2 regions of the Modestobacter sp. VKM Ac-2978 genome follow, and region 1 is predicted to be linked to the other one. Evidence: predicted binding sites of a transcription regulator. Region 1 holds the regulator's gene; the other holds the start of a gene.

Region 1 (10,881 bases):
TGTCGCGATGTCACGCTGGGTTCGTGCCAGAGTCGGCCGATCCCAGGCGTAGCCGCGCCACCCGCCGCAGGACGACGGCCGGCGCCGTCCTCTGTGCGCCCGTCGGCCTGCTGGTCGCACTGCTGCCTGCCGGGTCGGCGACCGCCGACGACGGGACCGCTCCCTACGGCGAGCCGACCACCCGGTGCGAGATCACCGACCCGCGGCTCCCGGAGCTCTCCGGCCTGGCCGGCGCCGGGGAGTCGATGCTCGCGATGAACGACGGCGGCGACCGCGCCGAGGTGCTGGTGCTCGACGGAGCCTGTGCGGTGGGCGAGGTGCGCACGGCGGAGGTCGACCCGTACGACCCCGAGGACCTCGCCCTCGCCGCCGACGGGACCATCTGGCTCGCCGACATCGGGGACAACGCGCAGAGCCGGGAGACGGTGGCGCTGATCGGTCTGCGCCCCGACGGGACCACCGTGCTGACCAGGCTCACCTACCCCGACGGTCCGCACGACGCGGAGGCCCTCCTGCTCGCGCCCGACGGCACCCCGTACCTGGTGACCAAGGAGGTGTTGGGCGCCAGCTCCGTGTACCGCCCGGATGCGCCCCTCGGCGACGGAGCCACCGTGCCGATGAGCAAGGTGGCGGCGCTCGGGTTCACGTTGACCGGCACACCGGGCGGCCCGGTGGGCCGGGCCGGCCAGCTGCTGGTCACCGGTGGCGCCGTGTCGTCGGACGGCTCGCGGATCGCCTTGCGGACCTACACCGACGCCTATGTCTGGCCGTTGAGCGGCTCCGACGTCGCCGGGGCGTTGGCCGGGCCCCCGGTGCGGGTGGCGTTGCCGGAGGCCCCCCAGGGCGAGGCCATCGCCTTCGCGGCGAACGACCGGGACCTGCTCGTCGCCGGCGAGGGACTCCCTGCGGTGGTCACCCAGGTGCCGGCCACCGGTGACCTGGCGGGGACGGCCCCGGCGGAGCCAACCGAGGCCGCCGCCGGGTCGCTGGCGACCGCCGGTGGGGTCGAGCCGCTGACCGCCGGTCTCATCGCCGCGGCCGTGGCCACCGTGCTCGTGTGGGTCGGCGGCAAGCTCCGGCGGAACCCGGCCTGAGCACGGCTCCCGTGCCCGAGGTCAGACCCGGCGCAGGACGGTGACGACCCGGCCGAGGACCGTGGCGTCGTCACCCGGGATGGGCTCGTACGCGGCGTTGTGCGGCATCAGCCACACGTGCCCGTCGCGCCGCTTGTAGGTCTTCACCGTCGCCTCGCCGTCGATCATCGCGGCGACGATCTCGCCGTTCTCCGCGGTCGGCTGCTGCCGGACGACGACCCAGTCACCGTCGCAGATCGCCGCGTCGACCATCGAGTCACCCGCGACCTTCAGCATGAACAGGGTGCCCTCGCCGACCAGCTCGCGGGGGAGGGGGAAGACGTCCTCGACCGCCTGCTCGGCCAGCACCGGACCGCCGGCGGCGATCCGGCCGACCAGGGGCACGTACGTGGGTCGGGGGGCAGTGGCGTCGTCGACGCCACTGGCTGCACCGGAACCGGCCAGCGCCTCGGCCGTGGCCTCGTTCGTCGTCGCGGTGCTGTCGCCGGGGAGGCGCACGTCGAGTGCGCGCGGCCGGTTCGGATCACGGCGCAGCCAGCCCTTGCGCTGCAGCACCGACAACTGGTGGGCCACGGACGAGGCGGAGGAGAGACCGACCGCCTCACCGATCTCGCGGACCGAGGGCGGGTAGCCGCGGCGCTCGATCGAGTCACGGATGACCTCGAGCACCCGGCGCTGCCGCTGGGTCAGTCCGTCGCCGTCGGCGGCCCGGTCGGGGAACTCCCGCACCGCTGCTCCCGCCCCCGCCGCAGCCGTGGGCGCTGCGCCGTCGGCGGGTGCCGGGCTGGACGCTCCACGCCGCGAAGGGCTCTTGCCGCCGCGCGCCTTCGGGCCGTCGACCGCCATGTGTCCTCCTCGTCCGGCTGCCTCGGCAGCAGTTCCCGGTGGCGTCCTGCCGTACCGACGGCCGTGTCGCCACGGCGAGCCGGGACCGCGGACGCCGTCCTCGATCGCCTCGGAACCGTATCGCCTCAGGCCTCTCCGTTCAAACACCTGTTCGAAGAAGTCGCCGTGTCGGCGTGTTCCTGTCGGGGGTGTGCGGTAGACATCGCCCAGACGTTCCGTTCGAACGCCTGTTCGACCACCCGGTACCGCGAGACCTCTGGAGCACCCCGATGGCCAGTTCGCAGCTCGAGCTCCCCGTGGCCGCCCCGGCCTCGATGGCGGTCGTGCTCCCGTTCCCGGGGGCGCGCCAGGTGGCGCACTCGCCCGGGTCCGTGGTGCGCGGTCGGCCTGCACCCCTGCCCCGGGCGGTTCGCCCTGCGGCGGCCCTGTGGGGTCCCGGGCATCCCGACGTGCGCCCTGGTCGGCGGGTCGGCGTTGCGGGCGGGGGCGCCGCCGGCTGCGCGAGGCGCACGGGAGGGGGCGGCGGTGGGGCCGCCTCGGGTAGACAGGCGCCGTTGCGGCTGACCCGGCGCGGGCGGCGAGTGGTCGCCGGGCTGTCCATCGCCTTCGGGGTGTCCGTCGCCGCGGCGACGTTCGCCGCCGAGTCCGGCGGCCCCGGCGGCGGCCTCGAGCTGGCCGGCTCGACGACGGTCGTCGTCCAGTCCGGGGACACCCTGTGGTCGATCGCCGGCGAGATCGCGCCGGAGGAGGACCGTCGCGCGGTCGTCGACGCGCTCCTGGACGTGAACGGCCTCTCCGACGTCGACCTCGTCCCCGGTCAGGTGCTCGAGCTGCCCTGACCGGCGGCGCACCGGTGTCCACCTCGGTGCGAAGGGCCCGACCGAGGCGCCGGTGGTTGTGGCGGGAGGGGCTCCGAGGGGCGCCCGGGTCAGATGCGGAAGACGACACGCTCGCCAGGGCTTGCACACCTGTAGGGGTGGTCGTACGGTTCCACCACAACATCTAGTAGTTACAGAGCTGTAAGCCATCCACAGTCGTTCCACACGTTGTCCCCGGCGCATCCACCGGATGTCCCCGGCCCAGTCCACAGCACGGCCATCGGGTCGGGGCCCGGTCACGGTGTCACGACGCCGCGGCGAGACCCTGCGCGACACCTCGGGAAGGAGGAGATCGACATGCGTTGTCCCTTCTGCCACAACCCCGACAGCCGGGTCATCGACTCGCGGGAGACCGACGAGGGGGCGACCACCCGCCGTCGACGCTCCTGCCCGGGCTGTGGACGCCGCTTCACCACGGTGGAGGAGGCGGTCCTCGCCGTCGTCAAGCGCAGCGGCGTGAGCGAGCCCTTCGCCCGGGGCAAGGTCGTCGCCGGGGTGCGGCGGGCGTGCCAGGGGCGGCCGGTCGACGAGCACCAACTGGCCCTGCTGGCCCAGCAGGTCGAGGACGCGGTACGCGCCACCGGCTGCGCCGAGATCCCCAGCCACGAGGTCGGCCTGGCCATCCTCGGCCCGCTGCGCGATCTCGACGAGGTCGCCTACCTCCGCTTCGCCAGCGTCTACCGCAGCTTCTCCTCGGTCGCCGACTTCGAGAAGGAGATCGCCGAGCTGCGCGCCGCACCGGCCCGGAGCACTGCCCGCGCCGGTGACGCGCCACCCGTCGAGCGCGACGCGGTCGACGGCGACCAGGAGACCCCCGCGACCGGGAGCCCCGCGACCGGGACCACCACCCGCCGGCGAGCCCCCGAGCGGCCGCGACCGGCCGACACCGGCAGCGCCGCCGGCCCGTGAGAACTGTCCGACCCCTCCGCTAGACAGGTCTCGACGAGGAGACCGCACGACCCGGCTCCGGCACCCGCCGGCTTCCCCAGCCGCTCCGCCCGCACCACCGCACCAGTCCGACCCAGGGAGCCCTCGCACGATGACCGAGACAGCTGACCGCCTCACCACCAGCCGGAACCGCCGCACCGCCAAGGCCCCCAGCCGGGGGAAGGGCCTGAAGGTCAAGCGCGTGTTCACCACCGCGGGGGTGCACCCCTACGACGAGGTCGTGTGGGAGCGCCGCGACGTCGTCATGACCAACTGGCGGGACGGCTCGATCAACTTCGAGCAGCGTGGGGTCGAGTTCCCGGCCGAGTGGAGCATCAACGCCACCAACATCGTCACCACCAAGTACTTCCGGGGTGCGGTCGGCAGCTCGCAGCGCGAGACGAGCCTGCGGCAGCTCATCGACCGGGTCGTCCTGACCTACGGCGCGGCCGGCCGTGAGCACGACTACTTCGCCAGCGAGGGCGACGCCGAGGTCTTCGAGCACGAGCTGACCTGGATGCTGCTGCACCAGGTGTTCAGCTTCAACTCGCCCGTCTGGTTCAACGTGGGCACGGCCTCCCCGCAGCAGGTCAGCGCCTGCTTCATCCTGGCCGTCGACGACCAGATGGACTCGATCCTGAACTGGTACCGGGAAGAGGGCCTGATCTTCAAGGGCGGCTCGGGTGCCGGGCTGAACCTCTCCCGCATCCGCTCCTCCAAGGAGCTGCTCTCCTCCGGTGGCACCGCCTCCGGGCCGGTCTCCTTCATGCGCGGGGCCGACGCCTCCGCGGGCACGATCAAGTCCGGTGGCGCCACCCGCCGCGCGGCGAAGATGGTCGTCCTCGACATCGACCACCCCGACATCGAGGAGTTCATCGAGACCAAGGCGCGCGAGGAGGACAAGATCCGCGCGCTGCGGGACGCCGGGTACGACATGGACCTGGGCGGCAAGGACATCACCAGCGTCCAGTACCAGAACGCCAACAACTCCGTCCGGGTCAACGACGAGTTCATGCGCGCGGTCGAGGAGGGCACCGACTTCGGGCTGCGGGCCCGCGGCGACGGCTCGGTGATCGAGACCGTCGACGCCCGTGAGCTGTTCGGCAAGGTCACCAAGGCGGCCTGGGAGTGCGCCGACCCGGGCATCCAGTACGACGACACCATCAACGACTGGCACACCAACCCCGAGACGGGGCGGATCAACGCCTCGAACCCCTGCTCGGAGTACATGAGCCTGGACAACAGCTCGTGCAACCTGGCGTCGCTGAACCTCATGAAGTTCCTCAAGGACGACGGCACCTTCGACTCCAAGAACTTCGTCAAGGCCGTCGAGCTGATCATCACCGCGATGGACATCTCGATCTGCTTCGCCGACTTCCCGACCGACCCGATCGGCGAGACCACCCGGGCCTACCGCCAGCTGGGCATCGGGTACGCCAACCTCGGCGCGATGCTCATGGCCACCGGCCACGCCTACGACTCCCGCGGCGGGCAGTCCCTGGCCGCCGCCATCACCTCGCTGATGACCGGCACCGCCTACCGTCGCTCGGCCGAGCTGGCCGGGGTCGTCGGTGCCTACGACGGCTACGCCCGCAACGCCGACGCCCACGCCCGGGTCATGCGCAAGCACGCTGCCGCCAACGACGCGATCCGCCCGGTCGGCGCCGACGACGCCGACGTGCTCAAGGCCGCGACCGCTGAGTGGCAGGAGTGCCTGGCGATCGGCACCGAGAACGGCTGGCGCAACGCGCAGGCCTCCGTGCTGGCCCCCACCGGCACGATCGGCTTCATGATGGACTGCGACACGACCGGCATCGAGCCGGACTTCTCGCTGGTCAAGTTCAAGAAGCTGGTCGGCGGCGGCTCGATGCAGATCGTCAACCAGACGGTCCCGCGGGCGCTGAAGAGCCTGGGCTACCAGGACGAGCAGGTCGAGGCGATCGTCGAGTACATCGCCGAGCACGGCCACGTCGTCGACGCCCCGAGCCTGCGCCCGGAGCACTACGAGGTGTTCGACTGCGCGATGGGCGAGCGGTCCATCTCCCCGATGGGCCACGTGCGCATGATGGCCGCGGTGCAGCCGTTCATCTCCGGCGCGATCAGCAAGACGGTGAACATGCCGGAGTCGGCGACCGTCGAGGAGGTCGCGGACATCTACTTCCAGGGCTGGAAGATGGGCATCAAGGCGCTGGCCATCTACCGCGACAACTGCAAGGTCGGCCAGCCGCTGTCCGGTGGCAAGGGCAAGAACGACGGCACCAAGGACGAGGCCCCCGTCGCGGCGGCCGCCCCGGCCACCGCGCTGGCGCACCCGGTGCGCAAGCGGCTGCCGAAGAAGCGGACCAGCGTCACGACGTCGTTCAGCGTCGCCGGTGCCGAGGGCTACATGACCGCCGGGATGTACGAGGACGGCAGCCTGGGCGAGGTCTTCCTCAAGCTGGGCAAGCAGGGCTCGACCCTTGCCGGTGTGATGGACGCCTTCTCGATCGGGATCTCCCTGGCCCTGCAGCACGGGGTGCCGCTGGAGACCTACATCCAGAAGTTCACCAACATGCGGTTCGAGCCTGCCGGCATGACCGACGACCCGGACATCCGGATCGCCCAGTCGGTGATGGACTACATCTTCCGTCGCCTGGCGCTGGACCACCTGCCGGTGGAGAAGCGCGCCAACCTGGGCATCTTCACCGCCGAGGAGCGATCGGCCCAGGTCGCCGGCTCCTACGGCACCTCGGCCTCGACCCCGGCGGTCGAGGAGGACGACGTCGACCTGGAGCAGCTGCGCGGCTCCGCGCCGATCGAGACCGCCAAGGTGGAGGAGAAGGTCACCCCGGCCGGCCCGACCTCGATCAAGGAGGCCCACTCCTCGGCCGAGCTGCTCGAGCTGGTCACCGGTACGGCCACCGACGCGCCGCTGTGCATGACCTGCGGCACGAAGATGCGCCCCGCCGGCAGCTGCTACGTCTGCGAGGGCTGCGGCTCCACCAGCGGCTGCAGCTGATGGCGAGGCTCGCCGGGATGTCCTGCGGCTTCTCGCGGAATGTCCCGGCGGGCTCGCCGGAATGTCACCGCGGCTTGCGGTGACGTTGTGTATCAACCTCGCCTGACGGCGCGATCTTGATACAAGGCTCCACTTGCCGCCCCGGCCCTCTGAAGAGGGCCGGGGCGGCTCCCTATGCCCATGTGGGAGAAGAGAGGCCGGTGACCCAGCCCCCGTCACCGCCACGGTCACGACCGGTCGCGGCCGGCAGCAGCGCCCGGGTCGCCGGCCCGCGCCGGCCACAGACCGGCGGGCGCGTCGCCGGGAAGGCGTACGCGCCGATCGCCCCACGGGAGGCCGGCAGCGACGAGTCGCGCTGGCCGCACCGCGACTACTCAGACGTGCAGCCGCGATCACTGCGCGAGGCCTACCAGTGGTGGCAGCAGATTTGTCGCGGCGTGCCGCCGCGCCGCCGCTCCCGCGGGTGGGAGCAGCAGCAGCTGGCCGAGGAGTCCGGCATCGCGCTGAACACCGTGCAGCGCATCGAGCGCGGCGAGTGGGTCGCGGCCCACAACCTGTTCCAGGTGTGCTCGGTGCTGGACCTGCGGGTGGAGCAGACCGTCGACCTCGACGACCCGGCGCAGGCCTTCGGCAAGGGCAGCGACCCGGACCGGGACCGGCGGCTGGCACGCCCCGCGGCCACCGATCGGGTCGCCACCCGTGAGGAGGTGCTCGCCGGCCGCACGGTCATCGCGGCGCTGGCCCGCCACCACAACCTGACCGAGCCGCGCGTGGACGACGAGGGCACCGTGTACGTGCGCAGCAACGCCTCCGGGGTCGCCCCGCTATGGCGGTTCGCATCCGTGGTCGCCCAGACCGTCGGTGCGTGGGTCAACGTGTCCTCTGACGAGGGCGAGGCCAATCGCCATGAGGCGCAACCGCTGTGACCGACGAGGAGATGACGGTGTCGAGCAAGTCCGTGCAGCTCAACAAGCGCTGGACGCTGGGGGAGCCGCTGGGCGCCGGTGGGTACGGCCAGGTCGTCTCGGCCATAGGTGAGGACGGCACTCTGGCGGCTGTCAAGCTGGTCCCGAAGAGGCCCGGCGCCTCCCGCGAGCTGCTCTTCGTCGACCTCTCCCTACCGGGTCAGGCAGTCCGCAACGTCGTCCCGGTCCTGGACTCCGGCGAGACCGACGACTCCTACGTCATCGTCATGCCCCTGGCCGAGGAGTCACTGCGGGACCGACTGAAGGCCGTCGGTGGCCCGCTTCCGCTCGAGCAGGCACTCACGGTGCTGACCGACGTCGCTAGTGCCCTGGCCGACCTCGATGGTCGAGTGGTCCACCGGGACCTCAAGCCGGAGAACGTGCTCTTCGTTGACGGCAGCTGGTGCCTCGCGGACTTCGGCATCTCCCGCTACGCAGAGGCCGTCACCGCGACCGAAACGCACAAGTCCGCAGGGTCCCGCGAGTACTCGGCCCCGGAGCGCTGGCGTCTTGAGACGGCGACCGCTGCGGTCGACGTCTACGCCCTCGGGGTCATGGGCTACGAGCTGCTCGCCGGTGAGCTGCCCTTCCCGGGCCCCGACTTCCGCGACCAGCACCTGCACGGCACCCCGCCGCCACTGCCGACGGCGTCACCGCGACTGGCCGCTCTCATCGAGGAGTGTCTGTACAAGTCGCCGCAGGCGCGACCAGTGCCGGCGAACCTGCTGGCTCGGTTGCAGAGGGCCGCCGACACCACGCTGACGCCAGGCGCAGCGGCGCTGGCGGGCGCGTACCAGCAGGTGGCGGCGCAACGTCGGACGGAGGAGGCAGCGGCCTCTCGCGCGCGAACCGAACAGGAGCGCCGGGAGGGGCTGGCAGACGCGGCCAGCCGGTCACACGAGCGCACGTCGGCGACGTTGCTCGAGACCGTCATCGACCTGGCTCCCTCCGTCACTGTCACCCGCCGTCCCGAGGGCTGGAGTGTGGAGCTCAACAACGTGCGGTTCGGCTTGTCCAGCCCGGTGCCCTTCGACGGCGAGAGCTGGGGCGACTTCAAGCCGGCGATCGACGTCGTGGCCGCGTGCACCGTGAGCATCGTCATCCCCCGGGGCAGCTCGGGCTACGAAGGGCGTAGCCACTCGCTGTACTACTGCGACGCCCAGCGTGCAGGCCAGTACGCATGGTTCGAGACGGCGTTCATGGAGACCCCGGGCGGCCGGAGCCGCCGGCAGCGGGGTCTGGACCCCTTCTCCCTGCAGCCTGGGGAGTCCGCTGGGGCGGCACTCTCCAACGTGATGGCGGAGACGCAGGTCGCCTGGCCGTTCACAGAACTGGTGACGGGCGAGCCAGAGGAGTTCGTTGACCGATGGGTCGGATGGTTCGGGGACGCAGTGCAGGGGCTGCTGTCGCGGCCGATGATGATGCCCGAGCGGCGCCCGGAGGGCACGTGGCGTCGCTGATGGCTGGGCCACTGTTGATGGGTGCAGCGCTGCTGCCGTGGGGATGAACCTGCTGCGCCCGGCGGCGGCGTGAGGTTCAGCGAGCTCGTCGCCACCGAGCACCGCCAAGACGACGACTGGTTCGACCCGGTCCTCTCGGAGGACACGCCCCTCTATGTCGACCCGTTCCTCGTCTTCAACGACGACGACCCGATCTTCGCCGGTTCCCACGACGACGTCATCGGGTTCTTCACGCTGTGCCGCGACCTGGTGCGCACCGCCGGTGGGAACACCGCGTCGCCGTACTGGAGGAAGGCGCTGCGGCTGCTGACGTTCCCCGAGCCGAAGGAGTTCGCGCTCGGCATGTCGATGGGCTCGCCCAACGGTTCCGGCACCGGACCCGACTTCGCAGTGGCGATGGCCGAGGCGCTGGAGATCATGACCCGGGCCGTGGAGCGCGGGGTGGACTACGTCGACGTCTTTGCCCTGTTCGTGCCGGGCCTGGGCGTCGACCGGATCAGCGACATGCTGTGCAACATCCTCAAGGCCCGGTTCATCGCGTACACGCAGGCCGTGTGCACCGATCGGGGCATCGGGACCGAACTGATGACGGTCCGCAACGCGTCCTGGCAGCCGACCACGGGCCGGTGGTCTGATGCCCGGGCGTCCCTGCCCCGGAGCCCGGTCACGAAGGGCGCGGTGCTGCTGACCCCGGAGCGGTTCCTGCAGGACATCCCGCAGCGGGTCACACCCGATGTGTTCTGGTCGTGGGCGGACGCGCACGTGGCCCACGACCTGCGGGCCGACCTCAACATCGATCTCGCGGAGGCCCTGGACCACCGGGGTCGCGTCGAGGCAGGGCGTCGGCTGGCCCGGCGCAGCCCCGAGAGCGCGTTCGAGTTCGTCGATCAGGTCGCCGCCGACGACCACCAGCCCTACGACGTCCGCGCCGACCCTGCCCTCAAGGTGGGCTGGTACGAGCGGGGGCGGGCGATGGCCCAGCGGATGGCGACCGACGCCGGACCGCTGCCCGAGCCGACGACGGAGGATGAGTTCTGCGCCTGGGTCGGCACGCTCGTCGACCGGTTCCAGCACGCCGTCGAGGACACCGACGCGTGGCGGGCGCTGTGGAACGACAACTACACCAAGCCGCGGCAGGAGAAGATCGTCCAGGCGGTCGCCGGAGTGCAGTGGGTCGAGGCGTGCCGCGCCTCCGGCATCGACATCAGCCGTGAGGCCAACGTTGGCCGCGGCCCCGTCGACTTCAAGTTCTCCGTCGGCTGGCAGCACCGCGCCCTCATCGAGGTCAAGCAGATGCACAGCACGAAGCTGGTTCGAGGCGCCGAGGCGCAGCTGCCGCAGTACCAGCGCAGTGAGCAGATCCGGTGCGGGTACTACGTCTGCGTCGGGTACACAGACGACGACTTCGACCCCCGCCGCCTCGACCGGGTCAAGAGGACGTGCGAGACCTTGTCAGCGCAGTCGGGCTGGACCATCACCCCGCGGTTCATCGACGCCCGGCCGAAGCAGTCAGCCTCCAAGCTGTAGCCGCCGTGTGCGCTCTCGGCGGCGGGGCCGCCGCGGGGTTGGCAGGTAGTCGCCTCGGGCGGCGCTCTTCCTGTGGTGGCACCGCCCGCAGAGCGTCACCAAGTTCGACGGGTGGTTGTTGCTGTGGTCCCCGTCGTAGTGGTCGACGTGCAGACCCTGCCCTCCCGGCGACCACAAGTTGCAGCT
Region 2 (10,881 bases), on a different contig from region 1:
GCGAGCTCGAGGTCCTCCTGGTCCGGGGCCTGGCCGTCCGGCGTGCGGGCGGCGAGGGTCACCGTCGTCCCGCCCTGCAGGTCGAGTCCGAGCTGGGGGGTGCGCTGGTCGCCGGTCAGGAAGACCAGGGCGTACAGCCCCGCGACGATCGCGAGGAACGCCGCGAAGTAGCGGCGGGCGGGGAGCTGGCGGGCGGCCATGCGTCGACCCGGCTCAGCGGGTGCGGTCGGTGGGGTCGCCGTCGCCGTCGATGGTGCCGGTCGCCCCCTGGGGCGGGACGGCGCCGGACGCCGGCTGGCGGACCTCCATGACCGCTGGGCGGGCCACGGTGATGACGACGCCCGGGGCGACCTCCAGGCCGACGGTGCCCTCACCGAGCGAGGCGACGGTGCCGTGGATCCCGCTGGTCAGCATGACCGGGGTGCCCACGGTCAGCGAGGCCTGCAGCGCCTCCGCCTTCGCCTGCATCTTCTTGCGCTGCCGGGCGGGCAGCACGATCAGCAGGGCGAACGCCAGGACGAGCAGGATCAAGGGGAAGAACTGTTCCACGACGGGTGAGCCTCTCTACCGCAGCGAGTCGCGCGGTGGGTGCGGCCCGGGATCGGGCCGCTCGGGTACATCGGCGCCGGCGCACGCCCACCTGCGCAGGGAGTGGCTCCGGGGCGGGGCGCCCCGGCCGCAGCCGGGTTGCGCGCCAGCGCGGAGGAGTCTAGGCGTCGAACAGGGTCTGTGACGACGCCCCGTCCGACGGCGGGTCGGCTGCGCCCCCGCCGAGTGAGACGCCACCGCGGGGCACCGGGTGGCCCAGGTGCCGGAAGGCCGCCTCGGTGGCGACCCGGCCGCGGGGCGTGCGCGCGAGCAGCCCGGCGCGCACCAGGAAGGGCTCGCAGACCTCCTCGACGGTGTGCGGCTCCTCCCCCACGGCGACCGCGAGGGTGGCCACCCCGACCGGGCCGCCACCGAACTTGGTCACCAGCGCGTCGAGCACCGACCGGTCCAGCCGGTCCAGACCCAGGTCGTCGACGTCGTAGAGCGCCAGCGCGGCCCGGGCCACCTCGAGCGTGACCCGCCCGTCGGCGCGCACCTCGGCGAAGTCGCGCACCCGGCGCAGCAACCGGTTGGCGATCCGCGGGGTGCCGCGGGACCGCCCGGCGATCTCCAGCGACCCATCCGGGGACAGCTCGACCCCGAGCAGGTCGGCACTGCGGGCCAGCACCCGCTGCAGGTCGGCGACCTCGTAGAACTCCATCTGCCCGACGAAGCCGAACCGGTCGCGCAGCGGGCCGGTGAGCAGCCCGGCCCGGGTGGTGGCCCCGACCAGGGTGAACGGGTGGATCTCCAGCGGGATGGCCGTGGCGCCCGGCCCCTTGCCGACGACGACGTCGACCCGGAAGTCCTCCATCGCCATGTAGAGCAGTTCCTCGGCCGGCCGGGCGATGCGGTGGATCTCGTCGATGAACAGCACGTCACCGGGGCCGAGGTTGGACAGCATCGCGGCCAGGTCACCGGAGCGTTCGATCGCCGGCCCACTGGTGATCTTCACCGCGGTGCCGAGCTCGGAGCCGATGATCAGGGCCAGGCTGGTCTTGCCCAGTCCGGGCGGGCCGGAGAGCAGCACGTGGTCCGGCGGCCGGCCACGGCGCTTCGCGCCCTCCAGCACCAGGTCCAGCTGGCGGGCGACCTTCGGCTGGCCGATGAAGTCGGTCAGCGAGTGCGGGCGCAGCGCGGTCTCGACGACCCGCTCCTCGTCGCCGGCCCTGGGGTCGACGGGGTCGTCGGGGAACCGCCCCGGCCCGGCGTCGGCGGCGGACAGCCCGCGGTCGAACGGGCTGCTCACGACCGCCCCAGGATCTGCAGCGCCTGGCGGAGGAGGATCGCGACCTGGACGCCGCCGGCCAGCTGCTGCTCCTCGGCCACCGGCTCGAGGGCGGTGAGCGCCGTCTCCGCCTCCCGGCTCGTCCAGCCGAGCCCGACCAGGGCCGCGGTGAGCTGGTCGCGCCAGGGGGCCACCGGGGTGACCGCGCCGAGACCGGCCGCCGGCGGGCCGTCCAGCGAGGTGTCCGAGGCCGTCGTGCCCAGCCGGTCGCGGAGCTCCAGCACCAGCCGCTCGGCGCCCTTCTTGCCGATCCCGGGCACCTGCATCAGCGCCTTGAGGTCGCCCATGGACACCGCGCGGCGCACCTCGCGGGGTGGGTGGATCGCCAGCACCGCCTGGGCGAGCCGCGGGCCCACGCCGTTGGCGGTCTGGAGCAGTTCGAACAGCTGCCGCTCGTCGTCGTCGGCGAAGCCGTAGAGGGTCAGCGAGTCCTCGCGGACCACCAGGCTGGTCGACAGCCGGGCCTGCTCCCCCACCGCCAGCCGGGCGATCGTGCCGGGGGTGCACTGCACGGACAGGCCCACGCCGCCGACCTCGACGACGGCGCCATCGGGCGAGACCGCGGCGACCCGGCCGTTCACCGAGGCGATCATCGCGCCGACACCCCCGTCCAGCGGGGCAGGGTCGCCGGGCGGACCGGCGCGCCGATGCCGCCGGCCAGCGCCGCGACCCGCAGTCGCTGCTGCGCCGGCCCGCGCCACACGTGGCAGACGGCCAGGGCCAGGGCGTCGGCGGCGTCGGCGGGCTTGGGGGCGGTGGCGAGCCCCAGGACACGGGTGACCATCAGGGTGACCTGGTCCTTGTCCGCCCGGCCGTTGCCGGAGATGGCGGCCTTGACCTCGCTCGGCGTGTGCCAGGCCACCGGCACGTCGGCCTGCGCCGCGGCCAGCGCGGCGACACCCGCGGCCTGCGCGGTGCCGGTCGCCGTCCCCTTGTTGTTCTGGGTGAACACCCGCTCGATCGCGACCGCGGTCGGCCGGTGCTCACGGAGCAGTGCGGTCACGGCGGTGTGCACCTCCAGCAGACGCAGTTCCAGGTCGAGGTCGGGCGAGGTGCGGACGACGCCGACCCCCAGGGCCACCGGTCGGGCACCGGGGCGCCCCTCGACCACGCCCCACCCGCACCGGGTGAGCCCCGGGTCGATGCCGAGCACCCGCATGAGGACCTCCACCAGCCGACGCGAACACGTGTTCGAACCACGCTAACCGCCGAGGTCCACTGGTCCCCCACCGACACGCCACGCGACGTCACGGAGCGGCCCCGCTGCAGGGTCCCGCGCTGAGCTCGCGAAGCGTGGGGGGCAGCGGGGTCCTTCTGCTAAGCGTCGATGGACTCCATGACCTCGTCGGAGACGTCGTAGTTCGCGTACACGTTCTGCACGTCGTCGAGGTCCTCGAGGGCGTCGATGAGCCGGAAGACCTTGCCCGCGCCGTCGGCGTCCAGCTCGACCTGCACGCTGGGCAGGAAGCCCATGTCGGCGGAGTCGTAGTCGATGCCGGCGTCCTGCAGGGCGGTGCGCACGGCGATCAGGTCGGTGGGCTCGCAGACCACCTCGAAGGTGTCGCCCAGGTCGCGGACCTCCTCCGCGCCGGCGTCCAGCACGGCCATCAGCACGTCGTCCTCGGTGGTGCCGGTCGCGGGGACGACGACGACGCCCTTGCGGGAGAAGAGGTAGGAGACCGAGCCAGGGTCGGCCATGTTCCCCCCGTTGCGGGTCATCGCGGTGCGCACCTCCATCGCCGACCGGTTCTTGTTGTCGGTGAGGCACTCGATCAGCACGGCGACGCCGCCGGCGGCATAGCCCTCGTAGGTGATCCCCTGGTAGTCGACCCCACCGGCCTCGAGGCCACCGCCGCGCTTGACCGCGCGGTCGATGTTGTCGTTGGGCACCGAGCTCTTCTTCGCCTTCTGGACGGCGTCGTAGAGCGTCGGGTTGCCCGACAGGTCAGCGCCACCGGTGCGCGCGGCGACCTCGATGTTCTTGATCAGCTTGGCGAAGAGCTTGCCGCGCTTGGCATCGATGCCGGCCTTCTTGTGCTTGGTCGTCGCCCACTTGGAATGCCCGCTCACGACGTTCTCCCCTCACTGCCCGCGTCCGCTCCGGCGCTGGCACTGCTCGCATGGTCTCGTGCCCTCATCGCCGTCGCCTCCCGCACCAGCTCCACGAACAGCGCGTGCACCCGGCTGTCGCCGGTCAGCTCGGGGTGGAAGCTGGTGGCCACCAGCCGGCCCTGACGGACGGCGACGATCTTACCGTCGGCCGGTCCGCCCTCCACGCGGCCGAGCACCTCGACGTCCGGCCCGGCCGCCTCGACCCACGGCGCGCGGATGAACACGGCGTGCACCGGCGGCCCCGGGACCCCAGCGAGGCGCACCGCGGTCTCGAAGGAGTCGACCTGCCGGCCGAAGGCGTTGCGGCGCACCGTCACGTCCAGCCCGCCGATGGTCAGCTGGTCGGCCGGGGCGTCGAGCACCGTGTCGGCCAGCATGATCATCCCGGCGCACGACCCGTAGGCGGGCAACCCGGCGCGGACGGCGTCCCGCAGCGGCTGGAGCATCCCGAACCGCTCGGCGAGCTTGCCCATCGTGGTCGACTCCCCGCCGGGCACGACCAGCCCGTCGACCTCGGCCAGCTCGGCGGGCCGGCGGACCGGCCGGGCCTCGGCACCGGCGGCCCGGAGCGCGGCCAGGTGCTCGCGCACGTCACCCTGCAGCGCGAGCACCCCGATCGTCGGCGGGGTCACCAGCCGCGCTTGGCGTACTGCTCGCTCTCCGGCAGCGTGCTCACGTTGATGCCGACCATGGCCTCACCGAGCCCGCGGGAGACCTTGGCGATCACGGACGGGTCGTCGAAGAAGGTGGTGGCCTGCACGATCGCGGCTGCGCGCTGGGCCGGGTCGCCGGACTTGAAGATGCCCGAGCCGACGAAGACGCCCTGGGCGCCCAGCTGCATCATCATCGCCGCGTCCGCCGGGGTGGCGATGCCGCCGGCGGTGAACAGGACGACGGGCAGCGCGCCGGTGCGGGCGACCTCGACCACCAGGTCGTACGGGGCCCGCAGCTCCTTCGCGGCGACGAACAGCTCGGTCTCGTCCAGGGTGCCCAGCCGCTTGATGCCGGCCCGGATCGCCCGCATGTGCCGGGTGGCCTCGACCACGTTGCCGGTGCCGGCCTCGCCCTTGGAGCGGATCATCGCCGCGCCCTCGGAGATCCGGCGCAGCGCCTCCCCCAGGTCGGTGGCGCCGCAGACGAAGGGCACGGTGAACGCGCTCTTGACGATGTGGTGGGCCTCGTCGGCCGGGGTGAGCACCTCGGACTCGTCGACGTAGTCGACGCCGAGCGCCTGCAGCACCTGGGCCTCGACGAAGTGGCCGATCCGGGCCTTGGCCATCACCGGGATGGAGACCGCGCCGATGATCCCCTCGATCATGTCTGGGTCGCTCATCCGGGCGATGCCGCCCTCGACGCGGATGTCGGCGGGCACCCGCTCCAGCGCCATCACCGCGACCGCGCCGGCGTCCTCGGCGATCTTGGCCTGCTCGGGGGTGACGACGTCCATGATGACGCCGCCCTTCAGCTGCTCGGCCATCCCGCGCTTGACGCGCTCGGTGCCGGTGCCGGTGGGCTCGCTGGGGTTCAGGGACATGCTGCTGCCTCGCAGGTCGTCGGGCCGGGGACCGGCGGGAGGGGACGTCCCAGCGTACGGCGGGTCAGCCCGCGGACCGCGCGGCGCCGGGACCCGGGCCGGTGAGCACCGCGTCCAGGCCGTCGTCGATGTCGAAGTACCGGGGCAGCGGCCGGTCGGCGTGCAGCCGCAGCACCCGGGCCAGCCGCCCCCGGCGCAACGTCCGGGTGTCCCGGACGGCGTCGTTGTAGAACCGCCGGGCCAGCCCCACCCGCATGCCGGCGTCCTGCAGCTCCGGGGTCAGCACCCCGGCGGGGACCCGGCGGAGCCGCCGGCCCAGCAGGTTCTCGGCGGCCTCCCGGTCCCCGGCCGACGGCGCCCGGGCCCCGGCGGCTGCGGTGGCCAGGGCGGCGGCGAGCTCGGGACCGAGGTCCTCGGCGTGCTCCCGGGCCAGCGCCGCGGCCAGCTCGGCCCGCCGCAGCAGACCGGCGTCGAGCACCTCCCGCGCGCGGCGGACCCGCCCGGCCAGCCGGCGCAACCGGGTGAGCGTCCAGCCGGCCCAGCCGAGCACCAGGACCACCAGGAGACCGGCGGCGAGGAGCAGCCAGGTCGCGGTGGTCATGGGGTCCGAGGCTAGCGGCGCGCCCGCCTGCGGAAGGGCCCCGACGGCCCGAGTCCGCCGGTGGCGTCCGGCACGTTCCCCAGCAGCGCGTCGTCGTCGGCGGCGGAGGCGGTGACCCCGGTGCCACCCGGCGGGGCGACGGTCTCGTAGACGGCGAGGATCCGCTGGGCGACCACTGCCCAGTCATAGTCGGCCACGGCCCGCCGGCCGGCCGCCTGCAGCTCGGCCCGTCGGGCCGGGTCGGCCAGCAGGCCACCGAGCGCCGTGGCCAGCGCGGCGGCGTCCCCGCGCTTGACCAGCACACCGGCGGTGCCGTCCTCCAGGACCCGGGCGAAGGCGTCCAGGTCGCTGGCGACCACCGGTGCGCCGGCCCCCATCGCCTCCAGCAGGATCACGCCGAAGGACTCCCCCAGCAGGTTCGGGGCGCAGTAGACGTCGACCGAGCGGAGGAAGGCCGCCTTGGCCGACTCGTCCAGCTCCCCGAGCACCGTGACGTGCGGACGCAGGTCGTCGGCCACCAGCTCGTCCAGCTCGTCGGGATCGCCGCGGCCGGCGATGAGCAGGCGGGCCCGCGGGTGCTCGGCGACCACCGTCCGCATCGCCTCCAGCAACACGGGCAGGCCCTTGCGCGGCTCGTCGTAGCGGCCGAGGAAGCCGATCGTCGGGGCCTCGGTGCCCCGCGCGTGGCCGGGCAGCGTCGGCCCGTCGGCGAAGGCCGCCACGTGCACCCCGTTCGGGATGACCACCGCGTCCCCGCCCAGGTGCTCCACCTGGACGCGACGGGCGAAGTCGGAGACCGCGATCCGCCCGCTGATCCGCTCCAGCCACGGGCGGGCCACCGGGCCCAGCGCGGCCAGCACCTTGGACCGGGTGGTCGCCGCGTGGAAGGTGGCCACGATCGGGCCGTCGGCGATCACGCAGACGAGCAGGGAGAGCGAGACCGACGCCGGCTCGTGCACGTGGACGACGTCGAAGTCCCCCTCCCGCAACCAGCGCCGGGCCCGGGACGCCGCGACCGGGCCGAAGGAGACGCTCGCCATCGAGCCGTTGTACGGGACCGGCACCGCCCGGCCGGCCCAGGTGACGTGCTCGGCCGGCAGGTTCTCCTCGTGCTCGGCGGGGGTGAGGACCTCCACGTAGTGGCCGAGGGCGCGCAGCGTCTCGGCCAGGTCGCGCACGTGGTACTGGACGCCGCCGGGGACGTCCCACGAGTAGGGGCAGACCAGCCCGATCCGCATCACCCCACCTCCGCCGACGGCGCGGACACGGCCGGGAGGGCGGGCGCGCGCCCCTCGGGGCCCACCTCGGGCCAGACCCGGCCGAGCACGTGCCAGTCCTCGGGGCGCTCGGCGATGGTCGTGGCGAAGGCGTCGGCGACCTGCTGGGTCGCCCAGGTCACCCGGTCCCGCAGCCGACCCGGCCCGTCCAGCGGGACCGGCGGGTGGACGACGAACTGCCACCCCGTGCCGTCGAACTGGCAGACGGCGGGCAGCAGAGTGGCCCCGGTCTGGGCCGCGACCAGCGCCGGGCCCCCGGGCATCGTCGTCCGGCGGCCGAAGAAGGTGACCGGCACACCGCTGCCGGAGAGGTCGCGGTCCATCAGCAGGCACGCGGTCCCGCCGTCGGCCAGCCACTCCCGCAGCACCGTCGAGCTGGGGCGCTCGCCGCCGGTCAGCGGCACGACCCGCATGCCCAGCCGTTCCCGGAACGCGACGAACCGGCGGTACAGCGACTCCGGCCGCAGCCGCTCGGCGACGGTCAGGAAGGGGCCGCCGAGCCAGGCGATGAGCCACACCCCGGCGGCGTCCCAGTTCCCGCTGTGCGGCAGGGCCAGGACGATGCCGCGGCCCTCCGCGCGGGCCCGCTCCAGGTGCTCCCGGCCGCGCATCGCCGAGCCGGCGAGGATCCGCTCGGTGGCGAGCGTCGGCAGGCGGAAGGCCTCCTGCCAGTACCGGGCGTAGGACTGCATCGCCCGCCGGGTGAGGGCGTCGAGCGCGGCGTCGTCGAGGCTGCCGCCGGTGACGGCGTCCAGGTTCGCCCGCAGCTGCCGTGCGCTCCGCCCGCCGCGGCGCACCGCGAGCGCACCCCCCGCGGCGGAGCCGGCCCGGGCCACCGGCTCGGGCAGCAGCCGGACGACCCGCCAGCCGGCTGCGTACCCGGCGTCGGTGAGCCGGGCGAGCAGGTCGGCGCGGCGGCTCACGGCGTGGGGCGCCCGGACGCCTCGTCGGGCGAGGACGCCGGCAGCTGCAGGCCGCGGGACTCCCGGCGGACCGCCGCGAAGCGCTGCGCGACCGTCACCGCGCTGCCGGCCAGCAGCACCCAGAGGGCGACGTGGACCGCGTACGGGATGCCCAGGCCGGTGAACCCGGTGCCGACCAGCACCAGGATCAGCCGCTCGGTGCGCTCGACGACGCCGACGTCGGCCGACAGCCCGACGCCCTCGGCGCGGGCCTTGACGTAGGAGGTGAGCACCCCGAGCACCAGGCACAGCAGGGCGAGCAGCACCAGCAGCCGGTTGTCCCCCGCCCCGGAGTACCACCAGACCAGCCCGCCGAAGATGGCGGCGTCGGCGGCCCGGTCGCCGGTGGAGTCCAGCACCGCGCCGAACACCGAACCGCCGCCGCGGGCCCGGGCCAGGGCGCCGTCGAGCATGTCCAGCAGCACGAAGACGGTGACGGCCAGCGCGCCCCAGAAGAGCTGGCCGTTCCCGATCAGGAAGACCGCGGAGACCACCGCGCCGAGGGTGCCGGTGAGGGTGACCGCGTCGGCGGTGACCCCGGCCCGGACCAGGCCGCGCACCACCGGCGCCCAGAACCGGGCGACGGCCGGCCGCAGGTTGACGCCGAGCACTCAGGCCACCGTCGGGTGCGGCGCGGGATCGGTCGGCTGACCCGCGTCCGGCCAGGCACCGGCCAGCAGGGCGCGCGTCTCGGCCAGCACCTGCGGCAGCACCCGGGTCAGCCCGATCACCGGCATGAAGTTGGTGTCCCCACCCCAGCGCGGCACGGCGTGCTGGTGCAGGTGGTCGGCGATCCCGGCGCCGGCCACCGACCCCTGGTTCATGCCGACGTTGAAGCCGTGCGCGCCGCTGACCGACCGCACCACGCGCATCGCCGTCTGGGTGAAGGCGCCGAGCTCGGCGACCTCGGCGATGGTCAGGTCGGTGTAGTCGGGGACGTGCCGGTACGGCACGACCATCAGGTGGCCGGCGTTGTACGGGTAGAGGTTGAGGACGGCGAACACCGTCTCGCCCCGGGCCACGATCAGCCCGTCCTCGTCCGACATCGCCGGGATCAGGCAGAACGGGCAGTCGTGGTCGCCGCTCGGCTTGTTCTCCCCGCGGATGTAGGCCATCCGGTAGGGCGTCCACAGGTGCTCGAAGCCGGACGTCGGTCCGTCGTCGTCGTTGCGCACCGGGACCCGGTAGGCAGCCGCCCCCTCGCTCACGTCCGGGCCCATGTCCTCGCTCATCCGGCCACCATCGGGGTCTCCGCGGTCGGGTCGGTGTTGTGCCGCCCCTCGACCCAGGCGGCGACCTGGGCCACCGCCTCGGCGACCGGGACGCCGTTGCGCTGCGAGCCGTCCCGGTAGCGGAAGGAGACCGCCCCGGCCTCGGCGTCGGTGGCCCCGGCGATCAGCACGAAGGGCACCTTCTGCTTGCTGGCGGTGCGGATCTTCTTCTGCATCCGGTCGTCGGAGTCGTCGACCTCCACCCGGATGCCGCGCTGACGCAGCTGCAGGGCGACGTCGGTCAGGTACGGCACCTGCTCGTCGGTGATCGGGATGCCGACCACCTGGACCGGGGACAGCCAGGCCGGGAAGGCGCCGGCGTAGTGCTCGGTCAGCACGCCGAAGAACCGCTCGATGGACCCGAACAGCGCCCGGTGCAGCATCACCGGCCGCTGCCGGGACCCGTCGGCGGCGGTGTACTCCAGGCCGAAGCGCTCCGGCAGGTTGAAGTCCACCTGGATGGTCGACATCTGCCAGGTGCGCCCGATCGCGTCCCTGGCCTGGACGGAGATCTTCGGGCCGTAGAACGCGGCGCCACCCGGGTCGGGGAACAGCTCCAGCCCGGAGTCCACCGCGGCCTGCCGGAGCGCCTCGGTGGCGCGCTCCCAGCCCTCGTCGGTGCCCACCGACTTCTCCGGGTTCCGGGTGGACAGCTCCAGGTAGAAGTCGCTCAACCCGTAGTCCGACAGCAGCCCCAGCACGAAGTCGAGCAGCCCACGGAGCTCCCCGGCCATCTGCTCGGGGGTGCAGTAGATGTGCGCGTCGTCCTGGGTGAACCCGCGGGCGCGGGTGAGCCCGTGGACGACGCCGGACTTCTCGTAGCGGTAGACGGTGCCGAACTCGAACAGCCGGAGCGGGAGCTCGCGGTAGGAGCGGCCGCGCGAGTCGAACACCAGGTTGTGCATCGGGCAGTTCATCGGCTTGAGGTAGTAGTCCTGCCCCTGCCGCCGGACGTTGCCGTCGCTGTCCCGCTCCTCGTCCAGCTGCATCGCCGGGTACATGCCCTCGGCGTACCAGTCCAGGTGGCCGGAGGTCTCGAACAGCTGCCCCTTGGTGATGTGCGGGGTGTTGACGAAGGAGTAGCCGGCCTCCTCGTGGCGACGCTGGCTGTACTTCTCCAGCTCCCGCCGGATGATCCCGCCCTTGGGGTGGAAGACCGCCAGACCGGAGCCGACCTCGTCCGGGAAGCTGAACAGGTCCAGCTCCGAGCCCAGCCGGCGGTGGTCGCGGCGCTCGGCCTCGGCGACC

The links. Region 1 encodes LexA, which represses DNA repair genes until DNA is damaged. Its sites were predicted from a motif close to TCGAACANNTGTTCGA; they were not measured.
Region 2: a site for LexA is predicted at 3,056-3,071, ahead of ruvC (crossover junction endodeoxyribonuclease RuvC). Genes of this name have one in related genera too.

The regions. Positions count from the first base shown of each region.
Region 1 is NZ_JAPVBP010000005.1:65,637-76,517, forward strand. Features, by position in the region: gene O2W53_RS13575 (phosphatase PAP2 family protein) at 1-52, shown strand, start outside; gene O2W53_RS13580 (hypothetical protein) at 24-1,094, shown strand; gene lexA (transcriptional repressor LexA) at 1,116-1,940, opposite strand; gene O2W53_RS13590 (LysM peptidoglycan-binding domain-containing protein) at 2,495-2,779, shown strand; gene nrdR (transcriptional regulator NrdR) at 3,116-3,727, shown strand; gene O2W53_RS13600 (vitamin B12-dependent ribonucleotide reductase) at 3,858-6,743, shown strand; gene O2W53_RS13605 (helix-turn-helix transcriptional regulator) at 6,944-7,669, shown strand; gene O2W53_RS13610 (serine/threonine-protein kinase) at 7,687-9,168, shown strand; gene O2W53_RS13615 (hypothetical protein) at 9,238-10,695, shown strand; gene O2W53_RS13620 (HNH endonuclease) at 10,678-10,881, opposite strand, start outside.
Region 2 is NZ_JAPVBP010000002.1:647,824-658,704, reverse strand. Features, by position in the region: gene secD (protein translocase subunit SecD) at 1-200, opposite strand, end outside; gene yajC (preprotein translocase subunit YajC) at 214-549, opposite strand; gene ruvB (Holliday junction branch migration DNA helicase RuvB) at 710-1,837, opposite strand; gene ruvA (Holliday junction branch migration protein RuvA) at 1,834-2,469, opposite strand; gene ruvC (crossover junction endodeoxyribonuclease RuvC) at 2,466-3,047, opposite strand; gene O2W53_RS06950 (YebC/PmpR family DNA-binding transcriptional regulator) at 3,194-3,946, opposite strand; gene pdxT (pyridoxal 5'-phosphate synthase glutaminase subunit PdxT) at 3,943-4,620, opposite strand; gene pdxS (pyridoxal 5'-phosphate synthase lyase subunit PdxS) at 4,617-5,522, opposite strand; gene O2W53_RS06935 (hypothetical protein) at 5,587-6,123, opposite strand; gene O2W53_RS06930 (glycosyltransferase family 4 protein) at 6,135-7,361, opposite strand; gene O2W53_RS06925 (phosphatidylinositol mannoside acyltransferase) at 7,361-8,323, opposite strand; gene pgsA (phosphatidylinositol phosphate synthase) at 8,320-8,973, opposite strand; gene O2W53_RS06915 (HIT family protein) at 8,974-9,594, opposite strand; gene thrS (threonine--tRNA ligase) at 9,591-10,881, opposite strand, start outside.